One region of the Roseateles sp. P5_D6 genome, then DNA from elsewhere that is predicted to be linked to it. Evidence: riboswitches for the same ligand, from Rfam matches in the RefSeq annotation. Region 1 holds a riboswitch; each other region holds the start of a gene.
What was found. Region 1 has a riboswitch for cyclic di-GMP ahead of ACXJKM_RS04000 (S53 family peptidase). Riboswitches for the same ligand answer to the same signal wherever they lie in the genome.
Positions count from the first base shown of each region.

Region 2: it holds a riboswitch for cyclic di-GMP, as region 1 does, so the genes downstream of both, ACXJKM_RS06760 (S8 family serine peptidase) here and ACXJKM_RS04000 (S53 family peptidase) in region 1, are expected to answer to the same signal.
Region 3: it holds a riboswitch for cyclic di-GMP, as region 1 does, so the genes downstream of both, ACXJKM_RS07485 (hypothetical protein) here and ACXJKM_RS04000 (S53 family peptidase) in region 1, are expected to answer to the same signal.

Region 1 is NZ_JBFUMK010000002.1:441,195-445,652, forward strand. Features, by position in the region: gene ACXJKM_RS03995 (ATP-binding protein) at 1-2,053, shown strand, start outside; cyclic di-GMP riboswitch class I at 2,217-2,303, shown strand; gene ACXJKM_RS04000 (S53 family peptidase) at 2,353-4,161, shown strand; gene ACXJKM_RS04005 (ATP-binding protein) at 4,196-4,458, opposite strand, start outside.
Region 2 is NZ_JBFUMK010000004.1:202,135-206,592, reverse strand. Features, by position in the region: gene ACXJKM_RS06770 (YCF48-related protein) at 1-1,238, shown strand, start outside; partial or broken gene ACXJKM_RS06765 (GMC oxidoreductase) at 1,287-1,466, opposite strand; cyclic di-GMP riboswitch class I at 1,720-1,810, shown strand; gene ACXJKM_RS06760 (S8 family serine peptidase) at 1,923-4,082, shown strand; gene ACXJKM_RS06755 (sensor histidine kinase) at 4,142-4,458, shown strand, end outside.
Region 3 is NZ_JBFUMK010000004.1:354,635-359,092, forward strand. Features, by position in the region: gene ACXJKM_RS07475 (ABC transporter ATP-binding protein) at 1-254, shown strand, start outside; gene ACXJKM_RS07480 (hypothetical protein) at 254-1,705, shown strand; cyclic di-GMP riboswitch class I at 1,838-1,928, shown strand; gene ACXJKM_RS07485 (hypothetical protein) at 2,023-2,847, shown strand; gene ACXJKM_RS07490 (SRPBCC family protein) at 2,998-3,441, opposite strand; gene ACXJKM_RS07495 (flavin reductase family protein) at 3,532-4,008, opposite strand; gene ACXJKM_RS07500 (M48 family metallopeptidase) at 4,080-4,458, shown strand, end outside.

The sequences.
Region 1 (4,458 bases):
GCAGGCCGTCAGTGCGTCGGTCCTGGTGCATGGATCGGACCGCATCCTGTTCGCCAACGCGGCGATGGAACGCCTGCTGGGCTATGGGCTGGAGGCGCTGCAGCAGATGCCGCCGCACGGCTGGGCAGCGCCCGAGTTCGCCGATGAGTTGCGGCGCTATGGCCAGCGGGCGCTGGCCGAGGAAGGCGAGCTGCCCGCGATCGAGATCGAGGCGCTGACGGGCAGCGGCTCGCTGCGCGTGCTGGAAGTCAAGGCGCATCGCGTCATGCTCGACGGCCAACCCTGTGCGGTGCTGACCGGGCAGGACCTCAGCGACATCCGCCACGTGCAGACCAGCCTGCTGGACATCGGCCGCGTGCTCTACCAGATCCTCGAGAACAACCCGGTGGCCACGCTCGTGATCGACAAGTCTCACCGCGTCACGCACTGGAACGCCTCCTGCGCCCAGCTCACCGGCCGCGACGCCTCCGAGATGCTGGGCCGCGACGACACCTGGCGCGCCTTCTACCCCGAAGCCAGGCCGCTGCTGGTCGACCTGATCCTGGACGGCAATGTCGAGCAGGAGCGCCAGCGCCTGTACGGCCGGCACTGCCAACCGTCGCCGCACATCGCCAACGCCTACGAGGTCGAGGGCTATTTCCCCAATTTCGGCCGGGAAGGGCGCTGGCTCTACTTCACGGCCGCCCCGCTGGTCGATGCCCACGGCGAAGTCGTCGGCGCCATCGAGACACTCCAGGACATCACGCGACGGCGCCAGGCCGAGGACGAACTCCGCCGCCATCGCAACGAACTCGAGAACATGATCGCGGACCGCACGGCCGAGTTGCTGAGCACCCACCATGAACTCGAAGCCTTTCTGGAGAACGCGTCGGTAGGCATCATCGCGACGGCCAATCAGCAGATCCAGCGCGGCAACAAGAAGTTCATCGAGATGTTCGAACTCGGTGACGTCCCGCCCCATGGACTGCCGACGCGCCGCCTGTTCAAGAGCGACGAAGACTTCGAAGCGCTGAGCCAGATCGCCATCCCGGTGCTGTCGCGGGGCGGCTCGCTGCTGCACGAGATGGAGGTCTGCACGCTGGCCGGCAACACGCTGTGGGTGCAGATCATTGCCTACGTATCCAACCCCGAGGAGCCGACAGCGGGCACCTGGTGGCTGCTGCAGGACCGCACGGAGGTGCGCCGCGTGCAGCGTGAGCTGGAGCTCAACTACGAGCGCATCAAGCAGACCAACAACCGGCTTGAGGAAGCGCAGAACCAGCTGCTGCAGGCCGAGAAGATGGCCTCCATCGGCCAGCTCGCCGCCGGTGTCGCCCACGAAATCAACAACCCGATCGGCTTTGTCAGCTCCAACCTCGGCTCGCTGCGCGGCTATGTCCAACCTGTCTTCGCGTTGCTCGCACTGCTGAGGAAGACGCCGGCCGACGCGCTGCCTCGCGATGTGCGAGAAGAGCTGGACCGGGTGGATGCCGCCGTCGACCTGAGCTTCGTGCAGGAGGACCTGCCCCAGTTGCTCGACGAGAGCGAGGAGGGGCTGTCGCGGGTCAAGAAGATCGTGCAGGACCTCAAGGACTTCTCGCGCGTCGACCATGCCGATTGGCAGGACGCCGACCTCAATGCCGGGCTGGACTCGACGCTCAACGTCGTCATGAACGAGGTCAAGTACAAGGCCGAGGTTCGCAAGGACTATGCCGTGCTGCCCCCGGTGCACTGCATCGCCGCGCAGCTCAACCAGGTCTTCATGAATCTGATCGTCAATGCGGCCCATGCCATCAAGGAGCGCGGCACGATCACGCTGACCACGCGCGCCGAGGATGGCTGGGTTCGCATCGAGATCGCAGACACGGGCAGCGGCATGAGCGAGGAGGTCAAGCGGCGCATCTTCGAGCCCTTCTTCACGACCAAACCCGTCGGCCAAGGGACGGGCCTGGGCCTGTCCCTTTCATTCTCCATCGTGCAAAAGCACGGCGGTCGCATCGAAGTGGATTCCCAACCCGGCGTCGGCACGCGCTTCACGGTCTGGATCCCGCTGCACCCGCCGCAGCCCGCCTGAGCTTTTGTGTCCTGCGTGACACAAAGCAACCACAGGGCAGTAACTCACGAAACGCAGACTGGCGGCATCGAAAGCTCGCGCTGCCCGCCGAGTCAGAAGTCACGCAGCGCCTTTGTCGGGCCCCGTATCTCGGCACCCCGGCGCCTAGACTGAACCTGTTTCACAACCCAGAGGGCAAACCCGTCGAAAGGCGGGGACGCAAAGCCACCGGCCTACAGCGCGCAAGCGCCACGGCAGCGGGGCCGCCAAGACCGGCAGGTCTTGATCGGCGTGGCCCTCCTTCGTACGAGAACCCGGCCATGCGCAGTACCCGCCCTGTCTCCTGGACTTCCTGGACCTTCAGCCTGCTGACCGCCGCGGCCCTCACCGCTTGTGGCGGTGGCAGCAGCGACAGCCCGACCGTCCAGGTCAGCGAGGCGGCCTCGGTCATCAACCTGACCGTTGATCTTGCCGATGGCGCCGCCGCCAGCGTCGAGGCTAAGCCCAGCTTCCACACCGCCGCCGTCGATCTCGAAGAACCCGACAACGGTGCCGCACCCCACCGCAGCCACGCCCTGGCCGGCGTCGCCACCCAAGGCCTGACGCGCGACCGCCTGGACGAGGCCATGCGGCCTCGCGCCTTCGCGGCGGGTGCAGGCGAAGCCGCCCCGATGGCGACGTCCACTGCCGTGACGACCTATACGCCGGCACAGATCCGCGCCGCCTACGCGCAGCCGGCCCTGCCCGCCAGCACCGCCGGCCTGACCGCCGCCCAGGCCGCCCAGCTCGGCGCCGGGCAGACCATCTACATCGTCAACGCCAAGCACGACCCCAACATCGCCGCCGAACTGGCCGCCTTCAACACCAAGTTCGCGCTGCCGACCTGCAGCTCGCGCACCCTGGCGGCCAACGCCAGCCTGCCGCTGGCCAAAGCCTCCCCGTCCAGCTGCGAGCTGGTCATTGCCTACAGCACGACCGCCGGCGCCCTGACCGCCACGGCGCCCGCCTATGACAGCGGCTGGGCCACCGAGATTGCGCTGGACGTGCAATGGGCCCACGCGACGGCACCGCTGGCGCGCCTCGTCCTCATCGAAGCGCCGGATGCCGGCGTCGGCAGCCTGTCCAAGGCCGTGGCCCTGGCCAACAGGATGGGCACCGGCGTCGTGTCCATGAGCTTCGGCGCCGCCGAGGGCAGCTGGACGTCGAGCTATGACGGCGCCTTCGCCACCGCCGGCATGAGTTACCTGGCCGCCACCGGTGACAACGGCGCGGCCGTGTCCTGGCCTTCGGTGTCGACCCGCGTCGTGGCCGTCGGCGGCACCACGCTGAGCTACAGCAGCGGTGCGCGCAGCGAAACCACCTGGACCGGCACCGGCGGCGGCACCAGCGCCTATGTGGCCCTGCCCAGCTACCAGAGCGGCACCATTGGCGGCTACGCCAAGCGCGCCGTCGCCGACGTCGCCTTCAACGCCGACCCCAACTCCGGCCAGTACGTGGCGCTGATTGCACAGGGCGCGACGACGACGCGCTGGGTCAGCGCCGGCGGCACCAGCCTGGCCACGCCGCAATGGGCCGGCCTGCTGGCCGTGGCCAACGCGATGCGCGCCGCCGCCAGCAAGGCCCTGCTCGGCCAGCCTCACGCCGCCCTCTACCAGCAGATCGGCGCCGTGCCGACGCAATACGCCGCCGCCTTCAAGGACGTGGCCAGCGGCAGCAACGGCACATGCACGAGCTGCGCCGCCAAGGCCGGCTATGACACGCCCACCGGCTGGGGCACGCCCAACGTCAGCGCCCTGCTGAGCAGCCTCAGCGGCGCCAGCGTCACGACCTCGACGACCACCCCCACGCCGACGACCAGCAGCGGCCCCACGCTGACGACCACCAGCCTGAGCGGCACGGCCGGCAAGGCTCTCGCCGCCACCATCGGCTACTCGGCGCCGGGCGCGAGCTCGCTGAGCATCAGCATCAGCGGTGCCGCCAGCGGCATGAGCTTCTCGGCCACCGGCAGCGGCCTCGCCCTGAACTGGGCCAACCCGGTAGCCGGCCGCACCAACCTCGTCATCACGCTGAAGGACAACCTCGGCCAGACGAGCACGGGCAACGTGACGGTGACGATCAACGCGAGCTGAACTCAGCACTGGCGACTGCTCGAATACTGCTTCGTCACGATCCAGACCAGCTGACACGGGCAATGAGGCCGCCACCATCGCGTGGCATCAACCTGAGCTCGGCGCCCTCGGCCCGCGCGATGCGCTCGACGATGGCCAGGCCCAGGCCCGAGCCGGGCTTGCCGCCGCGCGCCGTGTCGCCGCGCTGAAAGGGGCGCTTGAGGTCGTCGACCCGGGCCGGCGCGATGCCCGGGCCGCGGTCGCGCACCTCGATCCAGGCGGCACCGGCGTTTTCACCGCAGGCCAGCTCGATCGGCG
Region 2 (4,458 bases), on a different contig from region 1:
GCAGTGACGGCGGAACGCACTGGAGCACCGTGCGGCTGCCTGCGCTGAGCGCCGCCACCGGCGAGGGAGCCCTGGCCGTCGGCACCACGGTGCTGGTGCCGTCACGGGGCCCCCTTATCTGGCGGCCATCCGAATTGGGAGGCGAGTACGCAGAACGCGGTCTGGCCTGGAGCGGTGACGGAGGGCAAACGTGGTCCTCCGCATCGGTGGAGGGCCTCAGCAAACCCACCTATGCGGCCTTCAAGCGCCTTCGTCAGGTCGATGGCAACGTCTTCAGCATGCAGGACAGCACCGGGCGCGCCTTCCTGTCGACCGACGGAGGACGCAACTGGACGATCGCGGTCGACGCCGCTCTGCTGCGCAACGACCTTCCCTCGTCGCCCTGGTTTGGCGAGTACTCCATGAAACTCGCCTTCCTCGACGCCAAGCGCGGCCTTGGTCTGGATGCGACGGGCCAACTGCGCCAGACGAGCGACGGCGGGCGAACCTGGACGACCAAGCCGAGCACGGGCCTGCCCTCCACGGCCACCAACACGGCGCTGCGCTTCGTCGACGACAAGATCGGCTGGATGCTGCAGAGCGACGGCCGCCTGTACAAGACGTCGGATGGCGGCGCCACATGGCGTGATGGCCAGCTAGTTCATGGGGGCCTGGTGCGATTCGACTTCGTCGACGCCAACCGTGGCTGGGGCGAGCCGACCGATCGGCGCGGGCTGGTGTTTACCCGCGATGGCGGCCAGACGTGGATGACCCTGTCACCGCCGCAGACGGTGAGCGTAGGTGGGCTGTTCTTCGGAGACGGGCGACAGATCGTCATCTATGGACGTGGCACGTTGCTGGCAAGTACGGTGGACGATGGCCAGACCTGGACGGTTCTCGCGCCCAACGTTGAATCGCCGTTCAACACGCGCAGCAAAGTCATCGCGAGCGATGCCAAGACCTGGTGGTCCGCGCAAACCTTCGGCTTGTACCGTTCGGACGACGCTGGCGCCACCTGGACCGAGGTGACGGGCGTCAGCGGGCAGTTCGCTGACATTGCGTTCGCCGATGCCAACAACGGATGGGCGGTGGGCCGTGGAGGCATGGTTGTTGCCACCACGGATGGCGGCAAGACGTGGGTCAGACAGCCCACACAAGCAGACCGCGACCTGTGGCGCATCCAGACCGTGGACAGCAAGACGGCCTGGATCGAAGGTGAGGCGGGGACGGTGCTGGCTACCGGCAACGGGGGGCGTTAGTGCGCCGGCCCCGGTGCGCTGTGGCGGAACGCGCCGACCAGGCGCGGCTCACGCTACCAGCCACCCCGCCAACTTCTCCGCAATCATCAATGTCGGCGAATTCGTGTTCCCGCTCTTGATCGTCGGCATCACGCTCGCATCCGCGATGCGCAGCCCGCGCACGCGCAGCCGTGAGTCGACCACCGCACCGGGGTCGTCCTTGCGGCCCATGCGGCAGGTGCCCACGGGCTAGATGGTTGTTGATATCGCGCGCCAGTTCCTCGTCGGTCTGGTACTACGGCCGCCGCCAGCGTCAGCTGCTGCAGCGCAAGACTGAGGCCCGGGCACCCCAACATGGCTTGCGTCGATCGGCGCATGACTTCCTATCTGGGCGGTGCTGCATTCATGACCGAACCGTCGATGTGTAACGGTCACCCGGCGCTGCCGGAAGCGCCACTTGTTCACAACGCGTCGCTGCGATTTCAAATACATTCTTTTTCACTGATGACAAAGGCACACCCGAGCGAAAGCCGGGGTCGCAAAGCTTCCGGTCTAAGGCCCGCCTGGCGGGTTACGACAGCGGGGTTGCCAAGGACAAGCCGCCGGCAGGTCGCCGTCGACATGGCAGCTCTTCCGTCGCCGGGATGCGGCGCGACGCCCGACCGGGCGTGTGCGTAGGAATCAGCGCAACAACGAAAGCTGTCCATGAAGTCCACCACGCTCCCTCTTCGATTCGTAGTTCTGATCGAGTGGCGCCTGCACGCGGCGCTTGCGCTGCTGCTGACGCTGGCTGCATTGCTGTGGCCTGCACTGGCGCAAGCAGCGCCGCGCGACAAGATTGCCGCCGATCTGCGCCAGGCCGTCGATTCGGCCGCTGCGCCTCGCCAGCGCTGGCAACAGGAACTGGCTGGTCGCCGCTACGTGCACACCCTGGTCGTCAGCGACGGGCGGGACGCCGAGCTGGTCGAGCTCCGCCGCGCGGTCGTGGCGGCGGGAGGCACCGTCTACTGGCGCTACCAGTCGGTGCCGGCGCTTTTCGTGACCTTGCCCGTTGACAAGGTTGACGCGCTCGCTGCGCGGCCGGACGTGCAGAGCATCTCGCCGAACCGGCGCGCGGCCCGCACGTTCAGCCTGACCGAGGCCTCCACCGGCGCAGCCGACGTGCGTGCCGCCACGATCGGCGCGGCGCGGGGCCTGGACGGCTCGGGCGTCGCCATCGCCGTGCTGGATTCGGGCATCGCTGGGAACCACACCGCGTTCACCGATGGCCAGCGCTCGCGGGTCGCACGCGCCGTCGACTTTGAGAAGGTGACGCAAGGCGGCGCGGGCCGCGCCTGGCAGCCCGGCGTCGACCGATCCGACGCGGCGCTCGATGAACGCCCCCAAGCGGCGGGCGGGGCGGATGCATATGGCCACGGCACGCATGTCGCGGGCGTCGCCGCAGGCCGCTCGACGTCGCGTCTGCCCGAGTCGAGCGGCATCGCCACCCAGGCCTCGCTGGTCGACGTCAAGGTGCTTGACAGCCGCGGCGAAGGCGAGCTGAGCGATGTGCTGGCCGGGATCGACTGGGTCATCGCGCATGCGAAGCAGCAAAACATCCGCGTGCTCAACGTGAGCCTTGCCGCCGATTCGACCGAGTCGTATCGGACCGACCCGCTGTGCGGCGCTCTGCGCGGCGCGAGCGCAGCCGGCCTCGTGGTGGTCGTTGCCGCCGGCAACTACGGCACGGACGCTTCCGGCCAGGAGCGCTACGGCACGATCAGCTCGCCGGGCAACGAGCCCTCGGTCATCACCGTGGGGTCGGCCAACACGCAGGCGACGGCCTCGCGCAGCGACGACGCAGTCAACCATTTCAGTTCCCGCGGGCCCACCCGCGGCGGCCTGTTCCTGCCCGACGGGCGCCGCGTCGCCGACAACCTGCTCAAGCCGGACCTGGTGGCTCCGGGCAATCGCATCGTCGGCCCGATGGCGGCCGGCAGCACGCTCGCCACGGACTTCCCCTCGCTGTCGGCGCCCTATGGCGGCACGGCGCAGCCGCGGGGCCGCGAGCTGATGGACCTGAGCGGCACTTCGGTCGCTGCGCCGGTGGTGTCCGGTACCGTGGCCCTGATGTTGCAGGCCAACCCCGGCCTGACGCCCCCGTTGGTGAAGGCGATCCTGCAGTACACCGCGCAGGCCCTGCCGGGCGCCAACCTGCTGCAGCAGGGCGCGGGCCTGTTGAACGTCGACGGCGCGGTGCGGCTGGCCGGTGCGCTGCGCAGCGATCTCGCCACGGTCATCGCCAGCGGCCGCATCGCGGCGGGTGCGCCGCTGCTGGCGCCGGGCCAGGTGATGCCCGCGCCGGTGTCGATCATCGGCGGTCAGTCGGTGCCCTGGAGTCGCATCATCTTCGCCGGCGGGCGCCACCTCTACAGCGGCAGCGCGCTTTTCACCCGCTACCAGCCGGTGTACGACCCGGGCCTGTTCTGGGTGGGCGGCAGCGCGACGCGCGTTACTGTCCAGATCCGCCCCGGCGCGGCGCTGTCGACGATCACGGCGTCTCCCGTGCCGACGGGGCAGCGCTTCCTGACCGACGGCGTCATCACGCTGAATTCGCTGGTCGGCCGCAGTTCGCTGCTGGGTCGCACGGGCGTCTTCGTCCCCACCGCGACGCTTTCCGGCTGGCTGGCATCGGGCAGCGGTGTGGTGCTCAGCGAAGGCGTCGTCCTCAGTGAGGGTGTGGTCCTCAGCGAAGGGGTCGTCCTCAGCGAAGGCGTGGTGCTGAGCGAAGGCGTGGTGCTCAGCGAGGGTGTCGTGCTGAGCGAGGGCGTGGTGCTCAGCGAGGGTGTCGTGCTCAGCGAAGTTGCCCGCACCGGCGAACGATGATGGTTGCTGCAGGCGCCGAGCCCGGAGTGAGCTGGCCTCGGCGCGTCCATCAGGCACTGATGCCGGACTACAACCGCAAGGCGGCGGTGTATTGGTGGGCGGTGGTCTGCATCGGTGTGGTGGTGCTCGCGCACTCGTTGCGCCACGTTGTGAGCCTTTCGCCGGATGCCTGGTTGCGCGTGGTGGGCGGCACGCTGCTGGCGATGCTGGCCGGGCTGGTGCCGGTGCGGATTCCGCGTTCAACGAACTCGTTCACCGCTGGCGAGATCTTCATCTTCCTGCTGCTGCTGCTGAACGGGCCGGAGGCCGCGGCCGTGGCGTCGGCAGCGGAAGCGCTGGTCGGCGCCTGGCGCACCTCCAAGCGCTGGACCAGCCG
Region 3 (4,458 bases), on a different contig from region 1:
ACCTCGCCTTCCTCAGCGACGGCCGCATCGCCCTGCAGGCGCCGCTGGACGAGCTGCTGGAGCAGGTGCGCGCCTTCACCGGCACCGTCACCGAACTGGCCAGCCTGTTCGCGCGGCTGAACGCCCAGCCGCTCAAGCGCACGCCGCTGGAGGCCGGCCGCGAGCGCGTGCTGGCGCGGCTGCCGGCCGGTGTGAGCGCGCCGCTGGACGCACAGGCCGTCAACCTCGAAGACCTGTTCGCGGAGCTGACGTGATGAAAGCCGCCCCCTACAGCCAATTGCTGCTGGCCTTCTGGCGCCAGCGTGATCGCGAATCCCCCTGGGGCCGCCGGGCGCTGTTCGCCCTGGCCGTGCTGGGCCTGGCGCTGGGCGTCTACCTGGCGCCGCAGCTGGCGGTGCCCATGCTGGCCCTTTCGGCGGCACTGGTGCTGATGTCGCTGTGGATGGCCATCATCGGCAGCCTGATACAGCAGAACCATCCCCATGCCGCGCGCTTCGTGCCCGGCCATCTGCGCCAGACGCTGGAGTCCGCGCTCGCAACCTGGGCCGGCTTGTCGCTGGGCAGCGCAGCCCTGCTGTGGCTTTGCCTGCCGCAGATGCCCTCCTTCGCCCTGCTGCTGCTGGGCGCCGCGGCCGTGCTGGCCTTCATGGGCTGGGCGACGCGCGAATGGCAGCTCTGGCTGGTGATCTCCATCGGGCCGGTGCTGTTCTTCGGCACCGGACTGGACCGGCGGCTGGCGCCTCTGGGCACCGCGCTGCGCGAGCTGTGGCTGGCCCAGCCGCTGTCCGTGCTCGCGCTGAGCCTGCTGGCCCTGGGCTGGTCGCTCACGCGGCTGTTCGGCAGGGGCGATGCGGCCCATGCCGAGGCCTATGCCCGCCTGGGCCGCATGCGCCGCGCCGCCGAGGACAGCATGCAGGGCAAATACGCCGGCGCCGCCGCCTTCGGTCGCGTGGGCGAATGGCTGAGCCAGCCTTTTGCGCTCGCCGTGTCGGCCTGGCAGTGCCATGTCGTCGCGCAGGCCGAACCGACTGGCCAGAGCGCCATGCGCCGCGCCGAGATCGTGCTGCATGGCCGGCAGCACTGGCTGCACCAGAGCCTGGGCGCCGTGATGGCCGTGGGCATCGCCGCGCTGAGCTTCTTCATCGCGTTTGCGCTGGCCGGCCAGGGCCTGCAGGACAACTGGACCAAAGGCGCCTACGGCATGGCCATCGGCCTGGCGAGCATCGGTTTCAACCCTTGCTTCACCCTGCCCAACATGCTCTGGCACAGCCGCCGCGAACAGGCCCTGATGCGGCTGCTGCCAGGCCTGCCGCAGGGAGAGGCGCTGAACCGCGCGGTTGCGCGGATGCAGTTGCGCCACGCCCTGGTTGCCTGGACGCTGACGACCGCCGGCCTGGGCCTGCTGGCCTGGGCCGCGAACAATGCCGCACTGCTGTGCCTGGCCTTTGGCGCCCTGCCACTGAGCACCGGCTGGCTGCTGCGCGCGCCTTCGCGCATGAAGTCGCCCACGGCCTGGACCACCGTCGTGCCCATCCTGGCCTTCATGCTGATGGGCTGGGGCATGTTCCTGCTGCAAAAGGATCTGGGCGCGCCGCTGCCTCTGCTGGCAGGCATCAGTGTTGCGCTCAGCGCCGCGCTGGGCGCATGGCGCTGGCGCACGCTGAGCGCTGCGCCAACGGCCTTGCCGGCCGGTCGCTTGAGCTGAAAACGCTCGGCGCAAGCCCGCCGCAAGCTTCAAAAACCGCTCGTCGCGGGCCTCGCGCCGCTCGCCGGTCGGGGGTCTCGGTTCGTGAACTGACGCACGGACAAAACACGGCTTACATCCGCACACTGCGTCCCATGCAGTCGGCAAACCCGTCGAAAGGCGGGGACGCAAAGCCACCGGTCTTCGTGCTCTGACAGGAGCAAAAGACAGCGGGGCCGCCCTGGGCGGACAAGGACATGTCCGCAGCGTGGCACACGGGGAGGTGCCGGCTACTGCCCAGTAGCCCCACCCTTTGCATCAACCCGAAAGACCACGCCATGAAGTACCAAGCCATTGCCTTCGCTGCCCTCGCCCTGTTCGCCCAGGCCAGCTTCGCCGCCGACCCGACGGCCCAGCTCACCGGCCTCGTGCGCATCGTCAAGAGCGACGGTCAGACCGTCCTCGCCCAGGCCGCGCCCATGCTCGTCGCCGCCAACGGCACGGCCACGGGCGCCATGCCCCAGATCACCGTCAGCGAGAAGGATGCCTTCATCTCCAGCCTCGGCCGCTGCGCCTTCAACTTCAAGTACGACGAGGTCAGCGCCTCGGCCGTGGCCACCAGCACCAACCGCATCTACAGCAACGACACACTGATCGCGCAGAACACGCAAATCGCGCTGACGCCCAAGGTCGTCAAGACGATCTGGACCCAGCCCTATCTCTTCGCCGGCGCGAACAACGTGAAGGTCGTCGTCAATGTCGACGGCGTGCCGAGCACGGGCTGGGTGCGCATCAACGTGAGCGGCACCTGCGGCAAGCCCGCCGCGGCACCAGCTCCGGCACCCGTGGCCGCACCGCCCGCACCGGCCCCGTCGCCCGCTCCCGCACCGGTCGTCTATGTCCAGCCGGGCTCTGGCGACTGGAACAACCTCAACAACGCCTGGGGCTACAGCAACTACGCGGCAACCCAGCTCAAGGGCAAGGGCTATGCGAAGTACGCCGAGATCGTGCGCCTGAACGCCGCCCTCACGACGGCGATCAACGCCAAGAAGATCTCGACCGGTGACTACGGCAGCCTGATGGCGGCCTGGAACGCACTGATGGCCGACCCCGCCTTCAAGGCCGCGATGGCGGCCATCGTGCCGACACCAGGCGTCAAGTAAAGACCCCTCGTCCAGTCCCGCTCCGCTGAACACGAGCGGGCCTAACCGGCCCCCCGAGGGGGCGGCGATGCTTGGCGGCATTGAGCCGCAAGCACATCGCCATGGCGGGCCGGCTAGGGGCGGCCCGTCGCTCGGCCCGAGCGCACCACGTTACTGGTTGATTTCCGGCTCGGCCAGCTGGGCCAGCAGGGTCAGCGACTCCTGCCAGCCCAGGTAGCAGGCCTCGGCCGGGATCATGGCCGGGATGCCTTCCTGCTTGATGTGCACCTCGGTGCCGCAGAACACGGCGCGCAGCTCGACGGTCGTCGTCATCTCGCCGGGCAAGTTGGGGTCGTCAAAGGCCGCCGTGTAGCGCAGCTTCTGGCCTGGCACCAGTTCCAGGTAGCGGCCGCCAAAGCTGTGGCCGCCGCCGGTCGTGAAGTTGGTGAACGACATCTTGTATGTGCCGCCCACCTTGGCGTCCATTTCATGGACGGTGCCGGTGAAGCCATGCGGCGGCAGCCACTTGGCCATGGCGGCCGGTGTCGTGAAGGCGCGGTAGACGCGGTCGGGCGGGCAGCGCAGCACGCGGTGCAGGGTGACGGTGTTGGTCATGGTCGATTCCGTGGTTGGACAGAGGATGGCCCTCTGTCATGACGACGATCAGAGCCCGACCGGATCGACAACGCCAACCCGGAAAAAACCCTAGATCGGCAACTCGGTGAAATAACGGCCGCCGTGGAAGATCAGCGGCTGAGCGCCGAGCCGGGACGAGCAACGCTCGACTTCGCCGACGAAGATGACGTGGTCGCCCTCCTCGTAACGGCTGCGGTTGGCGCATTCGAAGACGGCAGCAGCCCCCTCCAGCACCGGCGCGCCGCCCGCGCCCTCGTGCCAGGCCACGCCGGCGAAGCGATCGATGTCACGCGTCGCGAAGCGCTGGGCCAGCTCCTTCTGGTCGGCCGCGAGGATGTTGATGGCGTAATGCGAGCCATGCGAGAACACCGGCATGGAGCCGGCGCGGCGCGCCAGGCTCCACAGCACCAGGGGCGGGTCCAAGGACACGGAGTTGAAGGAATTGGCGGTGAGGCCGACCAGGCCGCCGTCCGCAGCGCGAACGGTGACGATGGTCACGCCGGTGGCAAACATGCCCAGTGCGGCGCGGAATTGCTGGCTGTCCATGGGGTGATTGTCGCCAGTCCCGCGCCGCTGTCCTACGAAAGCCGCCATCGCCGCCCAAGCACAATGTCGGCATGGATGCCGACGACTTCCAGGTCCGCGACGACCTGCAGTTCACTGACCCGCCGACGCGCATGTTCGGCGCCTGCGCCGACTGCGCCGCCGGCCGCTGCGCGCCACCGGCCCTGCGCGGCCGCCGCCTGTTCACCGGGCTGCTTGCCGCTACCGGTGCCGCAGCGTTCATGCCAGCCTGGGCACGCGAAGGCGTGGAGGTCGGGCCCAAGAGCAAGTTCACCGGCTTCGTGTCGGCCGACCAGCTGGAACAGGCCGGTGGCCAGCAGTACGCGCTGATGATGCGCGAGGCCGGCCAGCAGCGTGCCCTGGCGCCGATGGACCACCCCCAGGCCCAGAGGCTGCGCTACATCGCCCAGCGCATCATTCCCTTCAGCTACG